DNA from 4 places in the Synechococcus sp. A15-127 genome. Region 3 is predicted to be linked to each of the others. Evidence: predicted binding sites of a transcription regulator. Region 3 holds the regulator's gene; each other region holds the start of a gene.
What was found. Region 3 encodes NtcA, which controls nitrogen genes in cyanobacteria. Its sites were predicted from a motif close to GTANCNNNNGNTAC; they were not measured.
Positions count from the first base shown of each region.

Region 1: a site for NtcA is predicted at 2,647-2,660, ahead of urtA (urea ABC transporter substrate-binding protein). Genes of this name have one in related genera too.
Region 2: a site for NtcA is predicted at 2,073-2,086, ahead of SynA15127_RS13145 (molybdenum cofactor guanylyltransferase). Genes of this name have one in related genera too.
Region 4: a site for NtcA is predicted at 2,106-2,119, ahead of fmdA (formamidase). Genes of this name have one in related genera too.

Region 1 is NZ_CP047948.1:2,472,289-2,478,214, forward strand. Features, by position in the region: gene urtC (urea ABC transporter permease subunit UrtC) at 1-18, opposite strand, end outside; gene urtB (urea ABC transporter permease subunit UrtB) at 39-1,196, opposite strand; gene urtA (urea ABC transporter substrate-binding protein) at 1,270-2,571, opposite strand; gene ureG (urease accessory protein UreG) at 2,689-3,291, opposite strand; gene SynA15127_RS13085 (urease accessory protein UreF) at 3,291-3,962, opposite strand; gene ureE (urease accessory protein UreE) at 3,959-4,411, opposite strand; gene SynA15127_RS13095 (urease accessory protein UreD) at 4,512-5,465, shown strand; gene SynA15127_RS13100 (urease subunit gamma) at 5,484-5,786, shown strand; gene SynA15127_RS13105 (urease subunit beta) at 5,797-5,926, shown strand, end outside.
Region 2 is NZ_CP047948.1:2,484,706-2,490,631, forward strand. Features, by position in the region: gene SynA15127_RS13135 (redox protein) at 1-321, opposite strand, end outside; gene SynA15127_RS13140 (GTP 3',8-cyclase MoaA) at 402-1,445, opposite strand; gene SynA15127_RS13145 (molybdenum cofactor guanylyltransferase) at 1,442-2,026, opposite strand; gene SynA15127_RS13150 (NarK family nitrate/nitrite MFS transporter) at 2,298-3,839, shown strand; gene SynA15127_RS13155 (nitrate reductase) at 3,922-5,926, shown strand, end outside.
Region 3 is NZ_CP047948.1:285,967-291,892, reverse strand. Features, by position in the region: gene SynA15127_RS13460 (hypothetical protein) at 1-216, opposite strand, end outside; gene SynA15127_RS01485 (thioredoxin domain-containing protein) at 279-824, shown strand; gene thyX (FAD-dependent thymidylate synthase) at 884-1,606, shown strand; gene dcd (dCTP deaminase) at 1,603-2,196, opposite strand; gene SynA15127_RS01470 (cob(I)yrinic acid a,c-diamide adenosyltransferase) at 2,196-2,795, opposite strand; gene rph (ribonuclease PH) at 2,904-3,638, shown strand; gene ntcA (global nitrogen regulator NtcA) at 3,706-4,425, shown strand; gene SynA15127_RS01455 (DUF3084 domain-containing protein) at 4,453-5,652, shown strand; gene SynA15127_RS01450 (resolvase) at 5,649-5,926, shown strand, end outside.
Region 4 is NZ_CP047948.1:2,465,789-2,471,714, forward strand. Features, by position in the region: gene SynA15127_RS13035 (hypothetical protein) at 439-867, shown strand; gene SynA15127_RS13040 (formamidase) at 963-2,012, shown strand; gene fmdA (formamidase) at 2,224-3,429, shown strand; gene SynA15127_RS13050 (FmdB family zinc ribbon protein) at 3,469-3,753, shown strand; gene urtE (urea ABC transporter ATP-binding subunit UrtE) at 3,822-4,568, opposite strand; gene urtD (urea ABC transporter ATP-binding protein UrtD) at 4,603-5,346, opposite strand; gene urtC (urea ABC transporter permease subunit UrtC) at 5,397-5,926, opposite strand, start outside.

The DNA.
Region 1 (5,926 bases), 360 kb from region 3:
CTTTTTGAAAATTTTCATGGAAAATGAAAATGAAAAGATCAGGATTCGACAGATCGGCCCTTCTGAGGGAACATCCCAGTTGGCTTAAATTGAAGGAACGAAATGATAAAGATAAAGATCAACACATAGGACATGCTCGTTGTTGCGAAGAACTCAATGACTGCAGCAGGAGCAGCTGGTATATCTGGGAAAGCAATCAGAATGGCGCCAGATCCAATGATGGATTGAATGATTCCAAGCATCATCGAAGCAATCACAGTGCCGACAAGATTTCCCACCCCTCCCAGAACAATGACCATGAAGCAGGAAACGATATAGGCAGCACCGAGATTGGGACCCACGGAGCCAAGCAAGGTAATCGCACTCCCAGCCACACCAGCCAGGCCAGACCCAATGCCAAAGGTGATGCTATCGACGCTGTCAGTGGGAATACCGAGGCAATTGCTCATCTGACGATTTTGAGTCACCGCACGGATGCGTAATCCCCAGACACTCTTTGTAAGAAACCATGCCACAAAGCCAAGCAGAAGAGCAGAGAGGATAATGATGAAGATTCGAATACCCGGCAACTCAATCCCCGCAATCGAACCCCAGCTTCCTTGCAACCATTTCGGGGCCGTCACATCAATATTTCGAGGCCCAAACCAAGCTTTAGAAAGTGGCTTAGAAGCTGACATCGCAGTGATTGAAACGAAACCAATCACTGATGCCACAACCCAGACGAGTCCTGAAAGATAGGGATAGAACGAAGCGCTCTTGAGTTTTGTAGGTGAGAAGCGTTTAAAGCAATAACCAAGGATGATGGCAACTAATATCCCTACAACCATACTTGTTGAAACACTACGGATGAATTGAATCAGAACGAGGCTGACACCCCACGTAGCGAGCAATGTTTCAAGAGGTCGCCCATATAGCTGTCGTATTAATGTTCTTTCCAAAAGAACTCCAACGAGGCCAGTGATGATGAAGGCAAAAAAGAGCGCAAAAAGATAATAAAATTGAAAAATGCCTTCGCCGAGTGGCTTGAACATATTTTGTGTGACAAAAGTCACATACGCTCCAACCATCATCAACTCGCCATGAGCGAGATTAATCACTCCCATCAAACCAAAAACGATGGCCAAGCCCGTCGCTGCGAGAAGCAGAACTGACCCGATGCTGAGCCCATCAAGGAGCTGTGAAAAAATTAATTCCATCAGTACATGGGGTAAAAAAAAGGGGCCACAAATTTATTGTGGCCCACTATTCAAACGAGTTCAGACGTAACGATCACATCTTGAACTTTCCGGCGTCAGGACGATCAAGCGTCCAGTCGCACTTGTAGCCTTTAGTCTCAGGAACGTACTGGTTCCAGGTGATGGGAGGAACGGGGGTCTTGCTATCCCAGAGAATCTCGAACTGGCCGCTCTCCTTGGCTTCACCAATCCGCACAGTCTGCGAGATGTGGTGGTTGGGATACATCTCAATCGGACCCTGAGGAGCATCAAGCTTGATGCCGATCAGTGCGTTCCGCACTGCATCTAGATCCTCATACGTGCCAGCCTTCTCAACAGCAGCCTTCCAGAGGTAGACCATGTTGTAAGCCGACTCCATCGGATCGTTCGTCACACGCTCATCACCGTATTCGGCAAGGAATGCTGCGTTGAAGGTGTCGGAAGCTGGGGTCCCGAGGGACATGAAGTAGTTCCAGGCTGCATAGGTGCCGCCCACATACTCAGGTCCGATCTGACGGATCTCCTCCTCAGCGATGGAGAAGGACATGATCGGGTACTTGTCAGGAGTGATTCCTGCTGCCTTGAACTGCTTGAACAGGGCAACGTTGGAATCGCCATTCAGAGTGTTGATGATGATTCCACCATCAGGGAACTCTTTCTTGATCTTGGCGATGATGGGCGCCACCTCAGTGTTGCCGAGAGGGATGTAGTCCTCACCGACCGTCTCACCACCCAGGCTCTTGACCTGCTCTTTGATGATGGTGTTAGCAGTTCTGGGATAAACGTAGTCAGAACCAACCAGGTAGACCTTCTTGCCATACTTGTCGGCGAACTGCTCAAACAGCCAGTCAACTGCAGGCTCAGCTTGCTGGTTGGGAACAGCGCCGGTGTAGAAGATGTTCTTGGAGCACTCCTGGCCTTCGTACTGAATCGGGTAGAAGAGGAAATGGTCCTTGGCTTCATAAACCGGAAGCATTGCTTTCCGGCTAGCCGATGTCCAGCCGCCGAACACAACGGCAACCTTGTCGGCGTCGATCAGCTTCTGAGACTTCTCTGCGAAGGTGGGCCAATCCGAGGCACCATCTTCAGAGGTGTAAGTGATCTTGTAGCTCTTGCCGTCGACCTTGACACCGCCGGCTTCATTGATTTCCTTGATCGCCATCTCCTCGACTTCTTTCAGAGTCGTTTCGGAGATCGCCATCGTTCCGCTCAGGGAATGAAGGATGCCGACCTTGATTTCACCATCAAAGTCGCCACTAGCGGAATCATCGCTGCCACCGCCACAGGCGGTCATCGTGACTCCCACTGTCGTGGCCGCGAATGCAGCAAGCAGACGCTTCGTAAACGTTGAATTCATAAAGAAAGACACACGGTGGATGAGACCGCCATGAGGGCGACCATGGGACCGTATGAACCGACTTCGACCCGCTTTGTATCGACAACAACATTTTGGGAATTGCCGCGATTCGTTGACTTAATTCGGTAGCTGTTGCAACACAAACGCCTCCACGCTCTCGAGGCCTTCTCCAGTTTGAAGGTTTGTGAAACACCAGGGGCGATCACCACGCATCCGCTTGGTGTCATGCTCCATGACCAAGAGATCTGCACCCACCATTGATGCCAGATCGATTTTGTTGATCACCAAGAGGTCCGAACGGGTGATACCAGGTCCTCCTTTCCGTGGAATTTTGTCTCCAGCAGCCACATCGATGACATAGATGCAGAGATCGACCAGTTCCGGACTGAAACTGGCGGCGAGGTTGTCACCACCGCTTTCCACCAGTACAAGATCAAGACCTGGAAACTGAGCCTCAAGCTCCGCCACTGCAGCCCGGTTGATCGAGCAGTCCTCTCGGATCGCCGTATGCGGGCAACCGCCGGTCTCAACGCCTCGGATCCGTTCAGGCTCCAGAGCACCAACCCGCGTCAGGAACTGGGCATCCTCCTGGGTGTAGATGTCGTTGGTGACGACAGCGAGCTGAAGCTGATCACGCAGGCGGCGGCACAACGCTTCCACCAGCGCTGTCTTTCCTGAGCCAACCGGACCGGCGACTCCTAAACGCAGCTTGCTGCTCATCAGCTTCGAAACAGGCGTGAATAGAGCTCAGCATGGGCGAGCTGCGCCTGCCCGACACCGACACCGCCACTCCACAACGTCTGAGGATCATGATCAAGCAGCTGCTCAGCCTGATCGGCGATCAAGGGAAGCGCTCTTTGCTGCAGCACCTGGGCCCGGGACGGACCCAACGGCAACAGCCTGACCGCTGCACTGAGCTGATTGGCTACCCAGCTGTAGAGGTAACCCTGCACCATTTCTCTATCTGACAGCTTCAAAGCCCTCGCGGCCCAGGCCCATGACGCCGGCCAGGCCAGAGATAAAGGAGCCGGCAGGGAATGGCCCATCTCTGCCAACAACAGAAGCAAGGACTGACCCATCTGACGATGCTGCGCGCGCAGCTCAGCGGCATCACGCGTCGCCAGGAGCCAGCCGTCCAGATTCAACAGTCGCTGGCGCGCCGCAGCATCCCCACGCAGAACCCAGGCCGAGCAGTCATCGGCGAGAGTCACCAGCGACGCTGCCTCCAGCCGCAGGGAGCCCCTGGTCAGCTCTGCCTCCAGCCAGCCCTCGAGAGCCCTTTCGTCCGCCAGCATGCCGGCCTGAATCTGCACTTCCAGGCCCTCGGAATAACTGAATCCTCCGACCGGTAAAGCCGGACTCACCAGCTGAAGCAGGGCAAGCGATGTCATCCGTGCTGATGCACTCCATAAGCACCCGCCTCCGGCGCGAACGACCGGACGCACCGACTCAGCTTGAGACCTCGGCTCTCCAGCAGATCGGCGAGGACGGCATCATCCAGCAAGAACAGCTCCTGCTGATAAAGCTCGAGGGCAACATGGCGATTGCCCAGGTGATAAGCGGCCTGCATCAACTCCAGTGGAGTCGCGGCCTGCACCCGGAGCAACGCCTCGGGTGCCGCTGTCACCTCCACCCGCGTGATTCCATCAGCATCACAGAGTTGATCTCCTGGCTGGAGCGATTGGTCCCGCGGCAACTGCAGCAGCACCTCCCGGCCGCAGACCGTGCGGCGACGACCTCGCAGCACCGTTCTTTCATCAGCCGTCAGAGGTAATCGCAGATCTGGCTTCAAGGAATTGGGAGCGAGGCGCTGCTCCAGCACAAGCACCGATTCCGTCACCCATCCCATCCCGATTGATTGGGAGCCTGCCCAGCAGCAGCGGATGGCTTGGTATGGATTGCTACAGAGAAGTCGAGAGCAGCCATGGAGCGTGGCAACCATGCAACGACTCGAGCCCTGGCACGGCCACTGCAGGCTGCAGTTCACAACCAATGACGGCGGCAGAACCCGTCACCAGGGTGGCTGCCGTGCTCCGTTCAAACTTCTGCGGGCGGAGGCGGGGGACGACGGCCGCTGCGAACTACCCCTTCTTCACACCGCCGGTGGCCTGGTGGGCGGCGATCAGCTCAGCATCGACTTGAACCTGAAAGCTGAAAGCCGCAGCCTGATCACCAGCGTGGCTGCTCAGAAGGTCTATGGCTCTGTCGGCCGCAGCCGCCTGAATCCCGATGGAGCCTGGTCCAGGCAGGACGTGACCTGCACCCTGGATGACAATAGCGATCTGGAATGGCTGCCTCAGGAAATGGTGCTGTATGCCGATGCACTGTTTCAGCAAACGTTGAGGGTATGCCTGCCGGAGAACGCCTCATTTCTCAGTGCGGAGATCGTGCGGCTGGGGCGGACCGCCGCGGAGGAACGGCTGAATCAGGGATGCTGGCGCTCATGCCTTGAGATTCAGCGCCATGGAGCCGATTCACCGCGATGGGAGCTGGTGGATCGGCTGGAGCTCAGTGGATCGAGCCTGACGGACTGCCACGGACTGGCCGGTGCACCGGTGTTCGGGTCCCTGGTGTGGGCGGCACCCAAGCCTCTCAGTCCCGAAGCGATCTCCATGCTGCTGAAGGATGCGCGGGACGACCGGCATGGCCTGATCGGCACGATGCGCTGCAGCACGCTGGATCAAGGGCTTGTTGCCCGCTACATCGGTCCTTCGAGCCGGGATGCCCGCTTCTGGTTCAGCCGCATCTGGGCTCGGACACGGACATTGCGGGGTCTCGCCCTTCCCCGCATCCCGCGGGTCTGGCCTTTACAAGAACAGCCCTTGCAGGAACAGCCGTTGCAGAGCTTGATGTTCAAGGAGAACACTGCTGAGGCCATTGCGGAGACACACTGACCATGACCGAGTCTTCCCATGCATCTCAGTCCTCAGGAAAAGGACAAGCTCCTGATCGTGACCGCGGCCCTGCTGGCTGAGCGACGGCTCAACCGCGGCCTCAAGCTCAATCACCCTGAGGCGACGGCCTGGCTGAGCTTTCTGGTTCTGGAAGGCGCCCGTGACGGCAAAAGCGTTGCGGAACTGATGCAGGAGGGCACCACCTGGTTGAGCCGTGATCAGGTGATGGAAGGTGTCGCGGAGCTGGTGCATGAAGTGCAGATCGAGGCGGTCTTCCCCGATGGCACGAAGCTCGTCACCCTGCACGACCCCATTCGCTGAGGCAGAACCCATGGCACCTCTCATTCCCGGCGAACTGCTTCCCGAACCGGGTGAACTCGAGCTGAATGCGGGACGACCCGTCACCACGGTGAGCGTCTCCAACAGTGGCGATCGACCGGTGCAAGTGGGCTCCCACTTCC
Region 2 (5,926 bases), 340 kb from region 3:
ATCTGACACCGAACGATGGAAGGTGCCCGGAGGAATGCGCAGGATGTCGCCGCCACTCTCCAATCTCACGATGTGGAACGGCTTCTCCCAGGCCAGATTCACGAGATAGAACGTGCGACCGCCACTGGCGGCAAGCAGATTGTCCTCCTGGTGAGGATGAAGATAGAACTGCCAGGCGCCACTGGCCGGATCGTTGGGTGGGCTGGTCGCCGGCCCGGTGTGAATCACCAGGTCACGGGCATTCGATGTTTCCACGGTGATATCGAAGAACCGAACCGATGGTGTGTCGCGGAAGCGTTCGTAGGCCAGCAGTTCAAACATCAAACCGGGTCGATGAAAACCCGAACACTGCACGTGTTGTACCGGGAGAAGCCTTGGGAAACGGTCGCGACAGCAACGGTTCACCCACCCAGATAGGCCATTTCCGCATGATGGTTTGAATCAGCGTTGCCATGACGCTCCTCGCTGTAGCGATCGCTTCGCCGATGCCAGAGAGCGGCCATGGTCCGCTCGAGGTCTGACTCCACGTCCAATACCGGGGTCAGATCCGTGCCCTCCGCTGCGAACAGACAGGTGAAGGCACGGCCATCCGCCGTGATGCGCAAACGGTTGCAATCAGAACAGAACGGCTCACTGATGGAGGCGATCACACCGAGGAAGCCTGCACCGTCGGAGTAACGCCAGCTCCGCGCCGTACCGCTCACAGGGCGACCGAGCGGCTGGAGGGGCCACCGCGCATCGATGCGCTTCACCATTTCAGCGGCCGGGAGAACCTGCTGCGGACCCCAGCCGTTGCGATTGCCGACATCCATGAATTCGATCAGACGCAGCTCAAGCCCCCAGCGCCGCGCCAGATCCGCTAAGGGAATCAACTGATCGTCATTCACAGTCCGCTGAATCACAGCATTGAGCTTCAGGCGACCGGCAGCAGGATCAAAACCGGCTGACGTGGCAGCCTGCAGGCCGGCAAACACCTGCTGCAGGAGGCGTTCACCGGCAGGAACACCGCCACGGAGGCCGGCCATGCGCGCCGCCACCTCTGGATCGACAGCATCGAGACTGATGGTGATCCGATCCAGACCGGACGCACGAAGTGCCGTCGCCCGTTCGGACGTCAGCAGCACGCCGTTGCTGGTGAGAGCGACCTCGCGCAACCCGTTGAGAGGATCACCGAGCGTCTCCCGTCCGTTGTGGATCTGCTGAAGCAGAGGGAGCAAGCGGTCACTCAGCAGGGGTTCACCCCCGGTGAGCCGCAGGGTGTGCACGCCGAGACGACAGGCAACCCGAATCAGACGCAACTGCTGCTCCAGACTCAGCAGCCCTGGAGGATCCTCCGCATCGGGGCAGCAGTACGGGCAGCACAGATTGCAGCGGGCTGTTAACGACAACCGCAACACACCCAGCGTCCGAGAACGCTGATCGGCAACCGATGGCTCACTAGTCATGGGGTCAACGCTGCCAGATCCTCGGGTCGGTTCGCATTGAGCAGCACATCGCGCGGCAATCGCACCGTCTGCAGCGGCAGCCGGTCCAACCAGTCCAGCCAGCGCCAATGGCCGGCGGTGAGTTGCTCGATGAGGGCAGTTTGAAACGGTGCCCCCGATGGGATCACCGCCAGAAGTGGCTGCAGACGCTCACCGTCATGCGCAACGGCGATCCGATCCGGCCTGCATTGCCAGGCCATGATCAATTGCCTGAAGGTGTCCGTTCTGAGTCGCGGCATATCCACGGGAAGAACCAGCACCGCCTGGCCCGGTGTCGACGGCAACACCCTGGCCAGGGCATTCAGCGGCCCGCTCCAGGGCGGCGGTTCCAGCAGAACACGCACATCGGAACGATGCGCCAGTTGATCGGCATGGGTCTGATGACGACTGACGACCTGGACCGGGAGTTCAAGAGGCAGCAACTGATCCACAATCGCCGTCAGCCAGACACCACCATCGGGATGAGGCAACAACGCCTTGTCGCATCCCATGCGTCGGCTGTCGCCACCACTGAGCAGACACACCTGCGGAAGTGGATTCACGCCAGCGAATGAAGTTATGGAAGATCTAGGACACCGTGGTCTTGCAGTAGTGCTTGCTACCAGATCGATCCACAGAAAATATCCTGATCAAAATCATCAGTCGATTCAATGTGCGGCAGAGCACAGAAACCAGCCAGTTGGTAACCGATTAAACCAACAGATTCATCGCACATTGGTTGAATGCGCCACTTAACGGATATTTTTTGACCGTTTCGCCACCCACGGGCACCCTTTCGTTTTGAAGCCCGCGGTTTAAAAATTTCTCCTCTCAATGCTTGGCGACCTTTGGTCGTTCCAGGGCAGGTATCGCACCCTCCACCTCACCTGGATCGCCTTCTTCCTGACCTTCGTGGTCTGGTTCAACCTGGCCCCTCTGGCCACCACCGTAAAAGCGGATCTCGGATTGACCGTTGGTCAGATCCGCACCGTGGCCATCTGCAACGTGGCCCTCACCATTCCGGCTCGCGTGCTGATCGGCATGCTGCTGGACAAATTCGGTCCTCGGATCACCTACTCCAGCATCCTGGTTTTTTCGGTGATCCCCTGCTTGCTGTTTGCGTCCGCCCAGGACTTCAACCAGCTGGTGGTTGCTCGCCTGCTGCTCTCCATTGTTGGCGCCGGCTTCGTGATCGGCATCCGCATGGTGGCCGAATGGTTCCCGCCCAAGGAAATCGGCCTGGCTGAGGGCATCTATGGCGGCTGGGGCAACTTCGGCTCCGCCTTCTCAGCCCTCACCATGGTCGCCCTCGCCGGCTTCCTCTCCTTCTCCGGCGGCTTTGAACTGCCCACCGGTGCTGTTCTCAACTGGCGCGGTGCGATCGCGCTCACCGGCATCATCTCGGCGCTGTACGGCGTCTTCTACTTCTTCAACGTCACCGACACCCCCCCGGGCAGGACGTACCAGCGTCCAGAACGGACCGCTGGTCTGGAAGTGACCTCGATGCGCGATTTCTGGGGCCTGCTGGGCATGAATGTGCCCTTCGCCGCCATCCTTTGCGTGCTCTGCTGGCGCCTGCAGAAGGTGGGCTTCCTCACGCCGGCCACCTATCCCCTGGCCCTGGGTGCCGTGGCCTTCTGGTTCGCGTTCCAGACATGGGGCATCATCCGCACCAACCGCGAGCTGATCCTCGGCACCAAGGTCTACCCCAAGGAAGACCGCTATGAATTCCGCCAGGTGGCGATTCTCGAGCTCACCTACATCGTGAACTTCGGGTCCGAACTGGCCGTGGTGTCGATGCTGCCCACCTTCTTCGAAACCACCTTCGATCTGCCGAAGGCCACCGCTGGAATCCTGGCCTCCTGCTTCGCCTTTGTGAACCTGGTGGCCCGCCCCGCCGGTGGTCTGATCTCCGACAGCGTCGGCAGCCGCAAGAACACCATGGGCTTCCTCACCGCCGGCCTGGGCATCGGCTATCTGGTGATGAGCATGATCAAGCCGGGCACCTTCTCCGGTTCCACAGGCATCTTTGTGGCCGTGGTGATCACCATGCTCGCCTCCTTCTTCGTGCAGTCCGGTGAAGGCGCCACCTTCGCGCTGGTGCCCTTGGTCAAGCGCCGCGTCACCGGTCAGGTGGCTGGTCTGGTGGGCGCCTACGGCAACGTCGGCGCTGTGACCTACCTCACCATTTTCAGCCTGCTGCCGATGTGGATGGGCGGTGGCGGCGAACCCACCCCCGAGGTGATCGCGGCTTCCAACAGCGCCTTCTTCCAGATCCTGGGCGTGGCTGGACTGATCGTGGCCTTCTTCTGCTTCTTCTTCCTCAAGGAGCCCAAGGGTTCCTTCGCGGAACTCCACGAAGGCGAAGTGGCCTGAGCCACCTCCGTAGGCAGCGATTGATCACTGCCCATCAGCCCGGGGCTTCGGCCCCGGGTTTCGTTCTTGATCCCTTGTCCAGATGAGCGACGGTCCCCCCAGCGTCCGTAGTCAGTGCCCGTACTGCGGTGTGGGCTGTGGCCTCGAACTCCTTCCACCGGCTGTGAAAGGCCAGGCGGTGAAGCGGGACGCCGAAGGCAACCCGATGTGGACCGCCCGTGGCGACCGGCAACATCCCTCCAGCCTGGGACAGGTCTGCATCAAGGGGGCAACGGTCGGAGAGACCCTGGCCAGAGGTCGGCTGCGTCAGCCCCTGTTCCGCAGCAGCCTCGAGGACGACTTCGCCCCGATCAGCTGGGACGATGCTCTCGGTCGGATCACCGATCAGATCCGCAGCAGCGTGTCCAGGCGCGGCAACGCCGATGCCATCGCCATGTATGGCTCAGGGCAGTTCCACACCGAGGACTACTACCTCGCCCAGAAGCTGTTGAAGGGCGCGCTGGGCACCAACAATTTCGACGCGAACTCAAGGCTCTGCATGAGTTCGGCTGTGGCCGGCTACACGCGCAGCCTGGGATCGGACGGCCCTCCGTGCTGCTACGAGGATCTGGATCACTGCAGCGTGGCCTTCCTGATCGGCACCAACACGGCCGCATGCCACCCGGTGCTGTTCCAGCGACTGCTGAAACGCAAAAAACGCAATCCCGGCAGCTTGAAAATCGTGGTGGTGGACCCACGCCGCACCGACACCGCCAAAGCCGCCGACATTCACCTGCCGATCGCACCGGGCAGCGACCTGGCGCTGCTGCACGGGATCGCCCACCTCGTGCTGCGCGAGAACGGACAGGACGCCACGTTCATCGACGACCACACCGAAAACTACGACGCCTTTTTCGACGTGGCTGCCCGCTGGACTCCGAGGCGGGTGGCCCGCTTCTGCAACATTCCAGAGAAACGTCTGCGGGAGGTGGCCGCTCTGTTTCACCGTCGCGAAACGGTGCTCAGCCTCTGGTCGATGGGGGTGAACCAGCGGCGGGAAGGCACCGCAGTGGTGGGCGGCCTGATCAACCTGCACCTGCTCACCGGTCAGATCGGCAAGCCTGGAGCTGGTCCGTTCTCTCTCACAGGCCAGCCGAATGCCATGGGTGGTCGCGAAGCCGGCGGACTGTCTCACCTGCTGCCCGGATATCGACTGGTGACCAACACTGACCACCGCGCCGACGTGGAGAAGGCCTGGAACCTGCCGGCTGGCCGTATTTCCGCCAAACCAGGGCTGGCAGCCTGGCAGCAGGTGGAGGCGATGGAACGGGGCGAACTGGATCTCTGGTGGGTCGCCGCCACAAATCCACTGGTGAGCATGCCGGACCTGGACCGTGTGAAGGCCGCCATGGGGAACTGCCCCCTGGTGGTGGTGAGTGAGGCCTATGCCGATTCAGAGACCTCCCATTACGCCCACCTGCTGCTGCCCGCTGCCCAGTGGAGCGAAAAGGCCGGTGCCATGACCAATTCCGAACGGCGGGTGACCTACTGCCCGGCCTTCCGACGACCCTTCGGTGAGAGCCGTCCGGACTGGGACGTGTTTGCCGAGGTGGGTCGCCGGCTGGGCTACGCCGAGCAGTTCGGCTTCGAATCAGCGGCTGAGGTCTATGCGGAATTCACAACGCTCACCGCAGGCCGACTCTGTGATGTGAGTGGCCTCAGCCATGCCCTGCTCAACAATGAGGGACCTCAGCAGTGGCCCTTTCCCAGAGGCTGCAGGCCTGGCACTGAAGCGAAACGGCTGTACTGCGACCAGCATTTCGCCACCCCCAGCGGACGCGCTCACTTCTGCACCGAACAACCGCTCGGTCTGGCGGAACCGCCCTGCGACACCTACCCGCTGGTGCTCACAGTGGGGCGCTATCTGGGGCAGTGGCACACGATGACCCGCACCGGCAAGGTGGAACGACTGCAGTCCATGCACCCGGAGCCGCTGCTGGAGATCCATCCGGGGGACGCGCAGGAGCTCAAGTTGCGTCACGGGGAGCTTGGTGCGATCAGCTCACGCCGCGGCCATCTCACCGCGACGGTTCACGTGACTGATCGCA
Region 3 (5,926 bases):
CTGACGCATCAGCAGATCAGGGATCGTGAAGACGACCACCACGGCGATGACCTGAACCAGCTGGATCAGCCAGAACACACTCACGCTGATCGACTGGTTCTGGGCGTAGATGCTCTGATTGACGGTCCAGTGGTTGCCCATCACCAGCGCTACAAGGAAGAGCCCCCCCAGCAGAGGAGCCCGGAAGGGCAGCGTGAACAGGCTCAGGATCGGCATGGCCAAACGCTAGCCACAGCCTTCGGAGAGCCCTGTCAGAGTGCACCCGAACGGAGTCCGTCATGTCTGCCAGCCCACCACCAGCCAGCCTGGGAGCATTCCAGAAAGGCCTTCTGCTGGCGGTGGCCTTCGCGCTCGCGTTGGCCCTCCTTGTTCTGCGCGGTGGCCTGCAGAGCGAATCCCCGATGGAGCAGTTGGCACGGCGTTCTCTGGATCCTGATGTCGCGCTCAGCAATGGCCAGCCGACGCTGATCGAGTTCTATGCCGACTGGTGCCAGGCCTGCCGGGAGATGGCTCCAGGGATGCTGAGCCTGGAGAAATCCACGCGGGATCGCCTCGACGTGGTGCTGGTGAATGTCGACAATCCCCGTTGGCTCGATCTGGTGGACCGGTACGAGGTCAACGGCATCCCCCAGCTGAACCTCTTCGCAGCGGACGGTCAGCCTCGTGGTCGTTCCATTGGCGTGCGGTCTCCGCAGGAACTCCTGGCGCTTGGTGACGCCCTGATCAACGGCACCCCCGTCCCAGCACTTCAGGGAATCGGAAGCACGAGCACCCTTGAGGATCTGGCCAGTACCAACAGAACCGGACCCCGCAGCCACGGTTGACGAGCATGACTGGGCCATCACCGTCATGATCACAGGACCGAGCTGCTGAACAGCACGCCATGGAGCGTTTCCGAGTCGATCTGATCGCCGCCACGCCGAATCCGCAGCAATGCATCTATGCCGCGATGCATCAGGACTACAGCGAGGGTTTTGTGGCCGCTGATCGGGACAGCTGGCCTGACGAACAACGGGCTGGCGAGATCTGCATCAAACGGCTGCTTGCCGGGGAACGGGGCCATTTCGGTCCGCTCGAACATGCTCAGATCGTTCTGAACGTCGGATGGTTTCCGCATTCGGTGATGCAACAGGCCCGGACGCATCGGGTGGGCGTCAGTTTCGATGTGCAGTCGATGCGATACACCGGCGAGCGCATCTGCCGGGCTGCGGACGGCGAACTGCCCCTGGAGGAGGTCTTCTACCTACGACCTGTCGGGGACTACAGCGACCGACAGGGGAAGAAATACCTCTACAGCCAGGCGGAGCGTGAACTTGATCTCAATCACTGCCAGCAATCAGCGGAGCGTTACAGGGATCTGCTCCGTGCCGGATTTGCGGAGGAACATGCCCGCGGCATCCTTCCCTTCGACTACCGCCAGCATTTCATCGTGAGCTTCAGCCTGAGGGCTTTCCTTCACTTCATGGATCTGCGGGCGAAGCTCGATGCTCAGCTGGAAATCCGCAGACTCTGCGACCTGATGTGGCCGCATCTGGTGGACTGGGCTCCGCAGTTCGCCGAGTGGTATGAGAAGAGCCGGCTGCACAGAGCGCGTCTGGCTCCCTAGATGCGCGCCAGGGTGACACGCTCCGGCTGATGCTGATACTTACCCTGCCGATCGCTGTAGGTCGTGTCGCAGGGGTCCCCCTCAAAGAACAGCAGCTGACAGATGCCTTCATTGGCATAGATACGGCAGTCAGCACCGGAGCTGTTGCTGAACTCAAGCGTCAGATGCCCTTCCCAGCTCGCTTCAGCGGGCGTTGTGTTGACGATGATGCCCAGCCGCGCATAGGTGCTCTTGCCGAGACAGATCACCGTGATGTTGGCGGGCACCCGAAGCTTCTCCAGGGCGACACCGAGGCCGTAGGAATGCGCTGGAAGGATGAAGTAGCCACCGTCCTCGTCCTCATGCAGAGGCGTGGGCTCCAGATTGGCGGGATTGAACCGCTTGGGGTTCATCACCGTTCCGGGCACATGCCGGAAGATCATGAACTCCTGCGGGGATAGGCGAAGGTCGTAGCCGTAGGAGGAACATCCGAAGCTCAGAACCGGTCGCAGACGTTGCTCAGGATCAAGATGGCGCACCAGACCTGCCTGAAAGGGCTCGAGCATGCCCTTCTGAGCCTGCTCGGTGATCCAGCGATCGTTCTTGAGCATCAGAAACCCCTGCGCAGTTCGGTGACCTGATCCGCCATGGCCATGACGCTGGAAGGAATCGCCGGCCCAGTGATGATCACATCCATGGAGCCTGGACGCTGTTGCAGGCTCGACAGAAGCTCATCTTCCTTCAGGTAGCCGAGCGCTGCCGCGAGACCGACCTCATCCAGCACCAATTGATCAAGGTCGCCTTCAGCGAGATGGCGCCGGCAGGCCTGCCAGACCGCATCGACGGCCTCGGAACCACCAGGCTGATCGGGTTCTGCAAGACACGCCGGAATATCCGGACGCAGCCAGGTGAGGCCGCCACAGAGCAACACACAGCCCTGCGGCCCCTGCTTCACCCCCCCCTTGAGGAACTGGGCGATCAGAACGCGGCTGCCGAGCCCTGCCGCCCGCATCGCCTGGCTGAGAACACTGGAAAAACTGCCCCGATAGGAGGCCGTATGCACCTGCAGCTGGCCCTCTGGAGCCACCAGATGCAGCGGCGCGGGTGCGGGAAGCGGCGGAAGCGGACGCAGACCGGCCCTCTCCAGCGCGTGGCGATCCCCGGTCAGGGCTCCAGAGGATCGATGGCTGGTGGTCAGGCTTGCGGTCATCGCGTCGGGTGTCACCAGGGATACACCCTGCAGACCTCGAATGTAGCGGCGCGATGCGACTCCACAAGGGCATTGACACTACCGATGGTGTGCTGTGAAATCAGGTTCATGGTGGATCCCTCCGAGACCCGAGCCGATGGGCGTCGTCCTGATGCCCTTCGGCCGTTTGAAGTGAGCTGGGATCCGATGGGGTTCGCTCTCAGTTCATTGATCGTGCGCACCGGACGCACCGCAGTTCTATGCAGCGTCTGCCTTGAAGAGTCGGTGCCGCGCTGGCGGAAGGGGAACGGACTGGGCTGGATCAGCGCTGAATACCGGCTCCTGCCCGGCTCCACACCTCAGCGCCAGTCGCGCGAATTGCTCAAACTCTCCGGCCGCACCCAGGAGATTCAGCGATTGATCGGCCGCAGCCTGCGCGCCGCGGTGGACCTGGAAGCTCTTGGAGAACGCAGCCTGCTGATCGATTGTGATGTGGTCCAGGCGGATGCCGGCACCCGAACCGCGTCGGTCACCGGGGCCTGGATGGCTCTTCAGCTGGCATGTGACCGTCTGATCGCCCAGGGGGTCCTGGAGCGCCAGCCGATCCGGAGTCAGGTGGCAGCGGTGTCCGTCGGGCTCCTGGAGGGCAGGCCGCTGCTGGATCTGGATTACAGCGAAGACAGCCAAGCTGACGTTGATCTGAATGTGGTGGCCTCAGGCGACGGGAGTCTTCTGGAGATCCAGGGCACGGCCGAAGGAGCTCCGTTCAGCCGCGGGCAGCTGAACGTCCTGCTGGATCTGGCGCAGCCCGGGCTAGACGCCCTTCTGGCCGCCCAGAGCAATGCCCTGAGCAGCCGCAGCTGATTGCGTAATAACGGCTACACAGCTGAACAGGGTCGATCCTTAACTTTTAACCAGTCGAAACGGATTGTTGGGAACCAGCAGTGGGTTCAGCCGTTACGTCGCCGTTCCGGCTCATTCGGCCCAGGACCAGCCGGTCAGCTCATCCCGCTCGCTGCTTGATGTCATCAGAGATCTGGACGGCGCCAGCACGGAACTTGTCGAACGAAACAAGACCATCTTCTTTCCAGGTGATCCCGCCGAGCGGGTCTACCTGATCCGTCGCGGTGCCGTGCGGCTTTCCAGGGTTTATGAGTCTGGCGAAGAGATCACCGTCGCTCTGCTTCGTGAGAACAGCCTCTTCGGAGTGCTGTCGCTGCTCACCGGCCACCGTTCCGATCGCTTCTATCACGCTGTCGCCTTCACACGGGTGGAGATGGTGACGGCACCGGCCGGCTCAGTCCGTGCCGCGATCGAGGCCGACACCGCAGTCGGGCTCAGGCTGCTTCAGGGTCTCTCCAGCAGGATTCTGCAGACCGAAACAATGATCGAGACCCTCACGCACCGGGACATGTCCTCCCGCCTGGTGAGTTTTCTGCTGGTGCTCTGCCGGGACTTCGGCGTGCCGGACCAACTCGGCATCACCATCGACCTCCGTCTCTCCCATCAGGCCATCGCCGAGGCGATCGGCTCAACGCGGGTCACCATCACCCGACTCCTGGGAGACTTGCGTCAATCCGGTCTCGTTCAGATTGACCGCAAGAAGATCACGGTTCTGGATCCGATTGCTCTGGCCAAGCGGTTCAGCTGAGAGTCGGCCCCACTGGGAGGTGACGCCGTGAGCGGATGGCTGCTGATCATCGCGCTGCTGGTGCTCGGCGGCGTGCTTTCAGCTCTGGGCGACAGGTTGGGCAGCCGTGTCGGCAAGGCACGCCTCAGCCTGTTCAACATGCGACCGCGACGGACGGCGGTGCTGATCACGGTGCTCACCGGCAGCCTGATCAGTGCGCTGTCCCTCGGTCTGATGCTGCTGGTCAGCCGTCAGTTACGGGTTGGGCTGTTTGAGCTCGACGGACTGCAACAGAAACTTCAGGACAGCCGCCGACAGCTGCGGCAGAACAGAGGTGCCCTGGAGTCAGCCGAGGAAGAACGTCGTCAGGCCATTGCCCAGACGCAACGCATCGATGCCGAGCTGTCGACGGCCAAGCAGCGGGCAGCGACACTTCGTGAGGAGCTGGAGCCTCTGCAGCAGCAGCGCGTCCGGCTGGAGGCCGAGCAGCAGCGCCTCAGTCGCGACATTCAGCAGCGGGACAGGGACATCAAGGTCCGGGATGCAGACATCCGCCGCACCGAGGAGGAACTCAAGCGGGTTCGCGCCAGCATCCAAGCCGGTGAGGCGGAACTCAAGGAGCTGGAGCGCAACCTGATCGCCCTGCGCCGCGGTTCCGTGGTTCTCAGCAGCGGAGAGGCTCTGGCCACAGCCACCATCCGACTGGAGAGTGCAGGACAGGCGAAGACGGTGATCGACCGTTTGCTGCAGGACGCGAATCTCACGGCCTACCAGCAGGTCCGACCCGGTGAGACCCCCGACAGACAGATCCTCCTGGTTCCCCGGAACGATGTGCAGCGTCTGCGGACGATCATCAGCAAGCCAGGCACATGGGTGGTTTCGATCCGCTCTGCCACCAACGTGCTGCTCGGGGAGACCATCGTCTATGCCTTTCCTGACGTCCGACCGAACCGGCGCATCAGTCGCAGCGGCGAAGTACTGGCGTCGGCAACCCTCCCGGACCAGGATCGATCACCGGAGATGGTCCGCCGACGCCTGAACCTTCTGCTCGCCTCTGCGTTCGCCGAGGTGCAGCGTCGTGGCTCCCTCGTGGAAGGACTCCAGTTCGACGGGACGGTCTTCGCTCAGCTCGGCATGGCTCTGGTGGACCGCCCCGCAGAAGAGGGGGATCTGACCCTTGAGGTGATCGCCGAGAGCGACAGTGACAGTGGCGATCCGGTGCTGGTGGCGTTTCGGGTCAGCCCATGACCCGACTGGCCGGTGTTGATCCCGGGAGAAGCAAATGCGGCCTCGTGCTCGTGGACACCGAATCCCTCCAGGTGCTCGGCGGAGCTGTCGTGATCTGTGAGCAGGTTCTGGACCGGCTGAGCGACTGGCAGGTCGCCGGAGGACTGGACGGGATCGTGCTGGGTGACGGCACCGGCAGTGCGGCATGGCTGCCGAAGCTGCAGTCCCTCGCTCCTGTTCAGCAGGTGAATGAATACGGCACCACCCTGCGAGCCCGCCGTCGCTACTGGGAGCT
Region 4 (5,926 bases), 360 kb from region 3:
GAGGCTCAGACTGTTGGATCCCGTCCTGCGTCAGACGGAGAAGCTCAGCCGTTTTCTTGGACCGGATGATCTCGCCTCTTGTCGCCTTCCGTCCGGCCGGCCGGTAGAGCAGTTGAGACGTCTGGACTTTCTGACTTTGAGACTGAAGTTTGGACATGGCGTCCTCTCGTTGATGAACAGGCCCCCGTTCCATGACCTGCGAACCACTGCGCCCTGTATCAGGGTGAACGTTTGGTAGCGCTCGATACAGACAGAGTTTGGCAAGAATCCGCCCTCATGTGTCGTTCACGCCGAAACAAACTGGCAACCGGTAAAAAGTCTTCACAGAACGACGGACAAGCAGAGTGGGAGGCGTCACAAGAACGGCAGAGCACTGCCTCGAAGCACGTGAACGATTTTTTTGGACGAGGGGCAATGGCGTGCCTGATCGCGCTCTCCATGACAGCCATGCAGGGATGTGCCAATCAAGCCAAGGAAACGCCAAGTCACGAAGCGGCGCTTGGCGACACACTCGTGGTGGTAGGAGATGCCGAGATTCGCCTGACCCAAACCTTCAAACCAGGCCAACCGAATGGTCTCTTCGATGGAGGCATCAGCGTCACAACCAACGGGAACGTGACGCTACAGGCAGAAGTGAATGCGGTCTGCAGCATGCCTGATCTGCCGAACTGGCCTCAGTACGACAACATTTATGGTCGCCGGTTGTCGGAGGGTGAAACTCCGGGTGTCGAAGGAGGAAAGACAGATTGGCAACTGCTGCTCTACTTCGATGGAGAAACCAAGGAGAAAGGCCGCGAGCCAGCACCTGCATGGGCCCCGCGTCTAGCTCAGAACCTTTGCCGGAAAGGCGACTTCCAAGACAAATGAGCCACTGACGGCATCAACATGGCGCAACAGTTGTGGTTGATACAGCCCCACCCAGCCTCTGAACAGACGATAGGAATGGTTCTCATTCTTACCAAATGGCCAGCACCGGCAGCGTCAGCTCATGGGAAGAATCATTGCTAGTCGCAATGATTCAATACCCCGTGCCTGTCATCAAGGGTCCAGCAGATATCCAGACACAAGTCGATCAGATTTGCAAAGCCGTAGCCTCAACCAAAGCTGGGTATCCGGAAGCAGATCTGATTGTGATGCCTGAGTACTCCACTCAAGGCTTAAACACAGCGATTTGGACCTACGACGAGATGCTACTACGCATCGACTCCCCGGAAATCGATCGCTTCAAGCAGGCATGTAAGGAAAATGATGTTTGGGGTGTTTTCTCCCTGATGGAGCAGAACGACGATCCCAGCCTGCCTCCGTTCAATTCGGCCATCATCATCAACTCAGATGGCGAAATTGCTCTTCATTACAGAAAACTGCAGCCATGGGTGCCGATTGAGCCATGGTCTCCAGGTAACTATGGAATGCCGGTCTGCGACGGGCCCAAGGGGTCCAAGCTTGCAGTCTGCATCTGCCATGACGGCATGTTCCCAGAACTCGCTCGGGAGGCTGCTTACAAAGGCGCCAATGTTTATATCCGCATTTCAGGTTACTCAACCCAAGTCAATGATCAATGGATCTGGACCAACCGGACCAACGCTTGGCAAAATCTGATGTACACCATTTCTGTGAATCTGGCAGGCTATGATGGCGTCTTCTACTACTTTGGCGAAGGAACAGTTTGCAATTATGATGGCAACGTAATCCAGCAGGGTCATAGAAACCCATGGGAAATTGTCACAGCCGAACTCTTCCCTCGGCTTGTTGACAAGGCAAGAGAAAACTGGGCTCTCGAAAATAACATCTTCAACCTTGGATGTCGGGCTTATGTCGGAAAACCAGGAGGAGAGAAAGAGAATTACCTCACCTGGGTCAAGGACCTTGCCAATGGAGAGTACAAACTCCCTTGGGACGAAAAAGTTCGCATCCGCGATGGCTGGAAGTACTACCCCGATGGGGTCAAGTTAGGACCCATGCCACAGAACGGCGTCGCAGAACCGGTCCCCGCAGCTGCAGCCATGAACTGACATAGATTCAGTCGCACCTTTGCTCTTTCTTAAGAGCAAAGGTGCAGTACTGTTAACAAATGATGGAAGTATCATATTTCAAATCCTCAAAAAGTATCACTTAAAACATATTTTTTATTTCAAAACATCGCAATTTTTCTTTGCGTATAAAGGGCCACATTTTGGCCCTTTTCGTTTGCCTTCAATGTGGGATGTCGGCTTTTCATCCGCAATGCCTGAAACCCTTTTCAAAGTTGATCTCACCAAACCAATGGATCAACAAGAAATGCCTGGACATAACCGCTGGCATCCCGATATTCCCGCAGTCGCATCAGTCAACCCAGGCGATATCTTTCGCATTGAGTGCAAAGATTGGACTGATGGTCAGATTAAAGATGATGACAACCCGAAAGATATCGAAGATGTCAACCTTGAAGTTGTTCACGTCTTAAGTGGACCCATCTGGGTGAATGGTGCCCAACCAGGAGACATCCTGGTTGTTGATATCCTCGAGGTCGGAGCACTTCAGGGTGATGAATGGGGCTTCACCGGCATCTTTGCCAAAGAAAATGGTGGAGGATTTTTAACCGATCATTTTCCAAAAGCAGCGAAAGCAATCTGGGACTTGGAAGGGATTTACACCTCCTCTCGTCACATCCCAGGAGTTCGCTTCGCTGGCATCACCCACCCAGGCCTGATTGGTTGTGCTCCATCCATGGAGCTGCTTCAGGAATGGAACCGCAGAGAAACCGAGCTGGTTCAGACCGCTCCAGACCGCAGAACCTATGGGGCTGGACTCTCAGGAACGGAACCTGTTCTGGCAGCTCTGCCTAATCCGAACAGTGCCATTCTCGGGAAGGTTGCCTCTGGGGATTTCGAAAGGATTGCCAACGAAGCAGCTCGCACTGTTCCTCCTCGCGAACATGGAGGAAACTGCGACATCAAAAACCTGACGAAAGGGACACGCATCTATTTTCCTGTCTACGTGGAGGGTGCAAAGCTCTCCATGGGTGACATTCACTTTTCTCAAGGAGATGGTGAAATATCATTCTGTGGCGCCATCGAGATGTCTGGATATCTGGATCTTCATGTTGAGCTGATCAAAGGCGGAATGGCTAAATATGGGATGGTCAATCCTATGTTTAAGACAAGCCCTGTTGAACCTCATTACTCTGATTATCTAGTTTTCGAAGGGATTTCAGTGGATGAATTCGAAGGCAAGCAATACTATATGGATGTACATATCGCTTATCGCAGAGCCTGCCTCAACGCAATTGAATACCTGAAAAAGTTTGGCTACACAGGTGAACAGGCTTACCTTTTGCTGAGCTGCGCACCAGTCGAGGGACGAATCAGTGGAATCGTCGATATTCCAAACGCATGCTGCACTCTCGCCATACCAACGTCGATTTTCGACAAGGACATTCTTCCATGTTAAACACTATCTACTTATTCATTATTCACTAATACCAGCAACATGCCTGTCTACGAATATTCCTGCAAATCAGGTGAATGTGACACCTATGAGGTATGGCGATCTATTGATCAACGTGCCATACAAACAGAATGTCCTACCTGTGGCAGTGAAGGGAAGAGGGTTTTCAACCCACCCATGACATTATCCTCTTCAATTCGATTGAAAGTAGAAGCAAAGGAACCAAAACTTATCAGTAAGAAAAACTCAATCCACGCACCTGAGGCCACCAAAACTCGACTACGCACAAACGATTCACGTCCTTGGATGTTGAATCGAGGTTGCTGAAAAGAATCAGCCAACAAAAAAAGGGGGGATGTGATCATAATGATCACATCCCCCCTTTTTTGCACTCATTAAACTGTCAGGAATTCTCCAATTACTTGATCAGACAATTGAGACGTCGGGCCACTCGAAACAATACCACCGCGTTGCATTGCATAATAAAAACTAGACTGCTTAACAAAATGAAGATGCTGCTCAACAAGAAGAACACTGATGCCTGTTTCATCAATGATGCGCCTGACAGCACGTTCGATATCAAGAATAATCGAAGGCTGAATCCCTTCAGTCGGCTCGTCTAACAAAAGAAGTTTTGGCTTACCAAGCAGTGCACGTGCAATGGCAAGTTGTTGCTGCTGACCTCCACTGAGATCACCGCCACGACGATTCAAAAACTGCTCCAAGATAGGAAACAAATCAAAAACAATCGGGTCAATATGCCGATTTCGACCCATCCCACCTGGTAGTGATTCCATCCCAATCAAAAGATTCTCGCGAACCGTGATTCGAGGAATGATATCTCGACCTTGAGAAACATAACCAATTCCTCCTCTGGCACGTTTATAAGGAGGTTGATTTGTCAACATTTTTCCATCATATTCAATCGAACCAGATCGTTGCTCGAGAAGACCAATGATCGTCTTCAGAAAGGTTGTCTTCCCCACTCCATTACGACCGATCAAACAAATCATTTCCCCCTCAGGGATATGCAGGTCAACATTTCTAAGAATGTGACTCTCACCGTAATACACATTCAAGCCGCTAGCTCGAAGAATAGTTTTTGTGGAGCTGGGATGAGCTGTGGTTGTAGTTTGTACCATGGTTCTTCAGAGATTGACAAATTAAATAATGACGTTATTCGGATTGACCGAGATAAACCTCAATCACTTTTGGATCAGACTTGACGTCGTCGAGTGAACCTTCCGTCAACAACTGCCCTTGATGCAACACAGTGACTGGTGCGGCAAGATCACGAATAAACTCCATATCATGCTCAATTACCACCACGGTATGTTCACCTGCAAGGGATTTAATCAGTTCAGCTGTTTTGTTCGTCTCTTCATCGGTCAAACCTGCAACTGGCTCATCCAGAAGAATGATATCTGGAGATTGAGCAACAAGCATTGAGATCGCAAGCCATTGCTTTTGACCATGAGACAAGGAACCGGCCAAAACCTTGGCATAAGGAGCAAGGCCCACATAATCCATCAAGCGATAGACCTCATCTTTAGCCGTATTATTCAGCTTTTCAAACATCAGGCTGAATGGCATCTTGCTCGGTGAAGCAGCCAACTCAAGATTTCTGGAGACCGAAAGATTTTCAAACACGCGAGGTGTCTGAAACTTTCGACCAACACCTAATCTTGAAATCTTCTGTTCCGACAAACCAATAATGCTGGAGCCTCGCAGGGAGACTGAGCCTTTGGTTGGCTTAACCTTTCCAGTGATGACATCTAGAAAAGTTGTTTTACCAGCGCCATTGGGACCAATGATTGACCGTAGTTCACCATGCTCCAGAGAGATGGAGAGATCAGTCAATGCGAAGAAACCATCAAAATCAACGCTGACATCATTCAATTCAAGAATTGGTGTTGACATAGCTTAAACAGTGTTGGTTGACATGAAAGCAAAGGTTGAACAAGGAAAGACTATTGAGATTGAGTCGTATAACCCTCATCCATTTCCAGCTTTGGATACGTTGAAGACTTCTTTGCAATTCCAAAGGCTGCCATCATCGATGCAAATCCGCCATTCTTAAACCATCCATAAATGCCATCAGGCATTAACACAACCACAAAGATGAACAAACCACCCTGCACAAACAACCAGGCTTCAGGCAGCGCTTCACTGACCAGACTGCGCAGATAATTCACTAAAACAGCACCGATAATCGGTCCGATCAATGTTCCACGACCACCAACAGCAACCCAAATCACCATTTCAATGGACATTGAAATGGCCATAAATTGAGGTGAAACGATACCTGACTGAACTGTATAGAGTGCCCCAGAGATACCAGCCAAGGCGCCAGCAACAAGAAAGACAATGACTTTGAATGGAACTGGATTAAACCCACTGAAACGCAACCGCGCCTCATCGTCTCTGATACCGATCAAAGCATCACCGAAACGTCCACTGGTCAGAAACTTACAAAGAAGATAGGCAAACGGCAGAATTA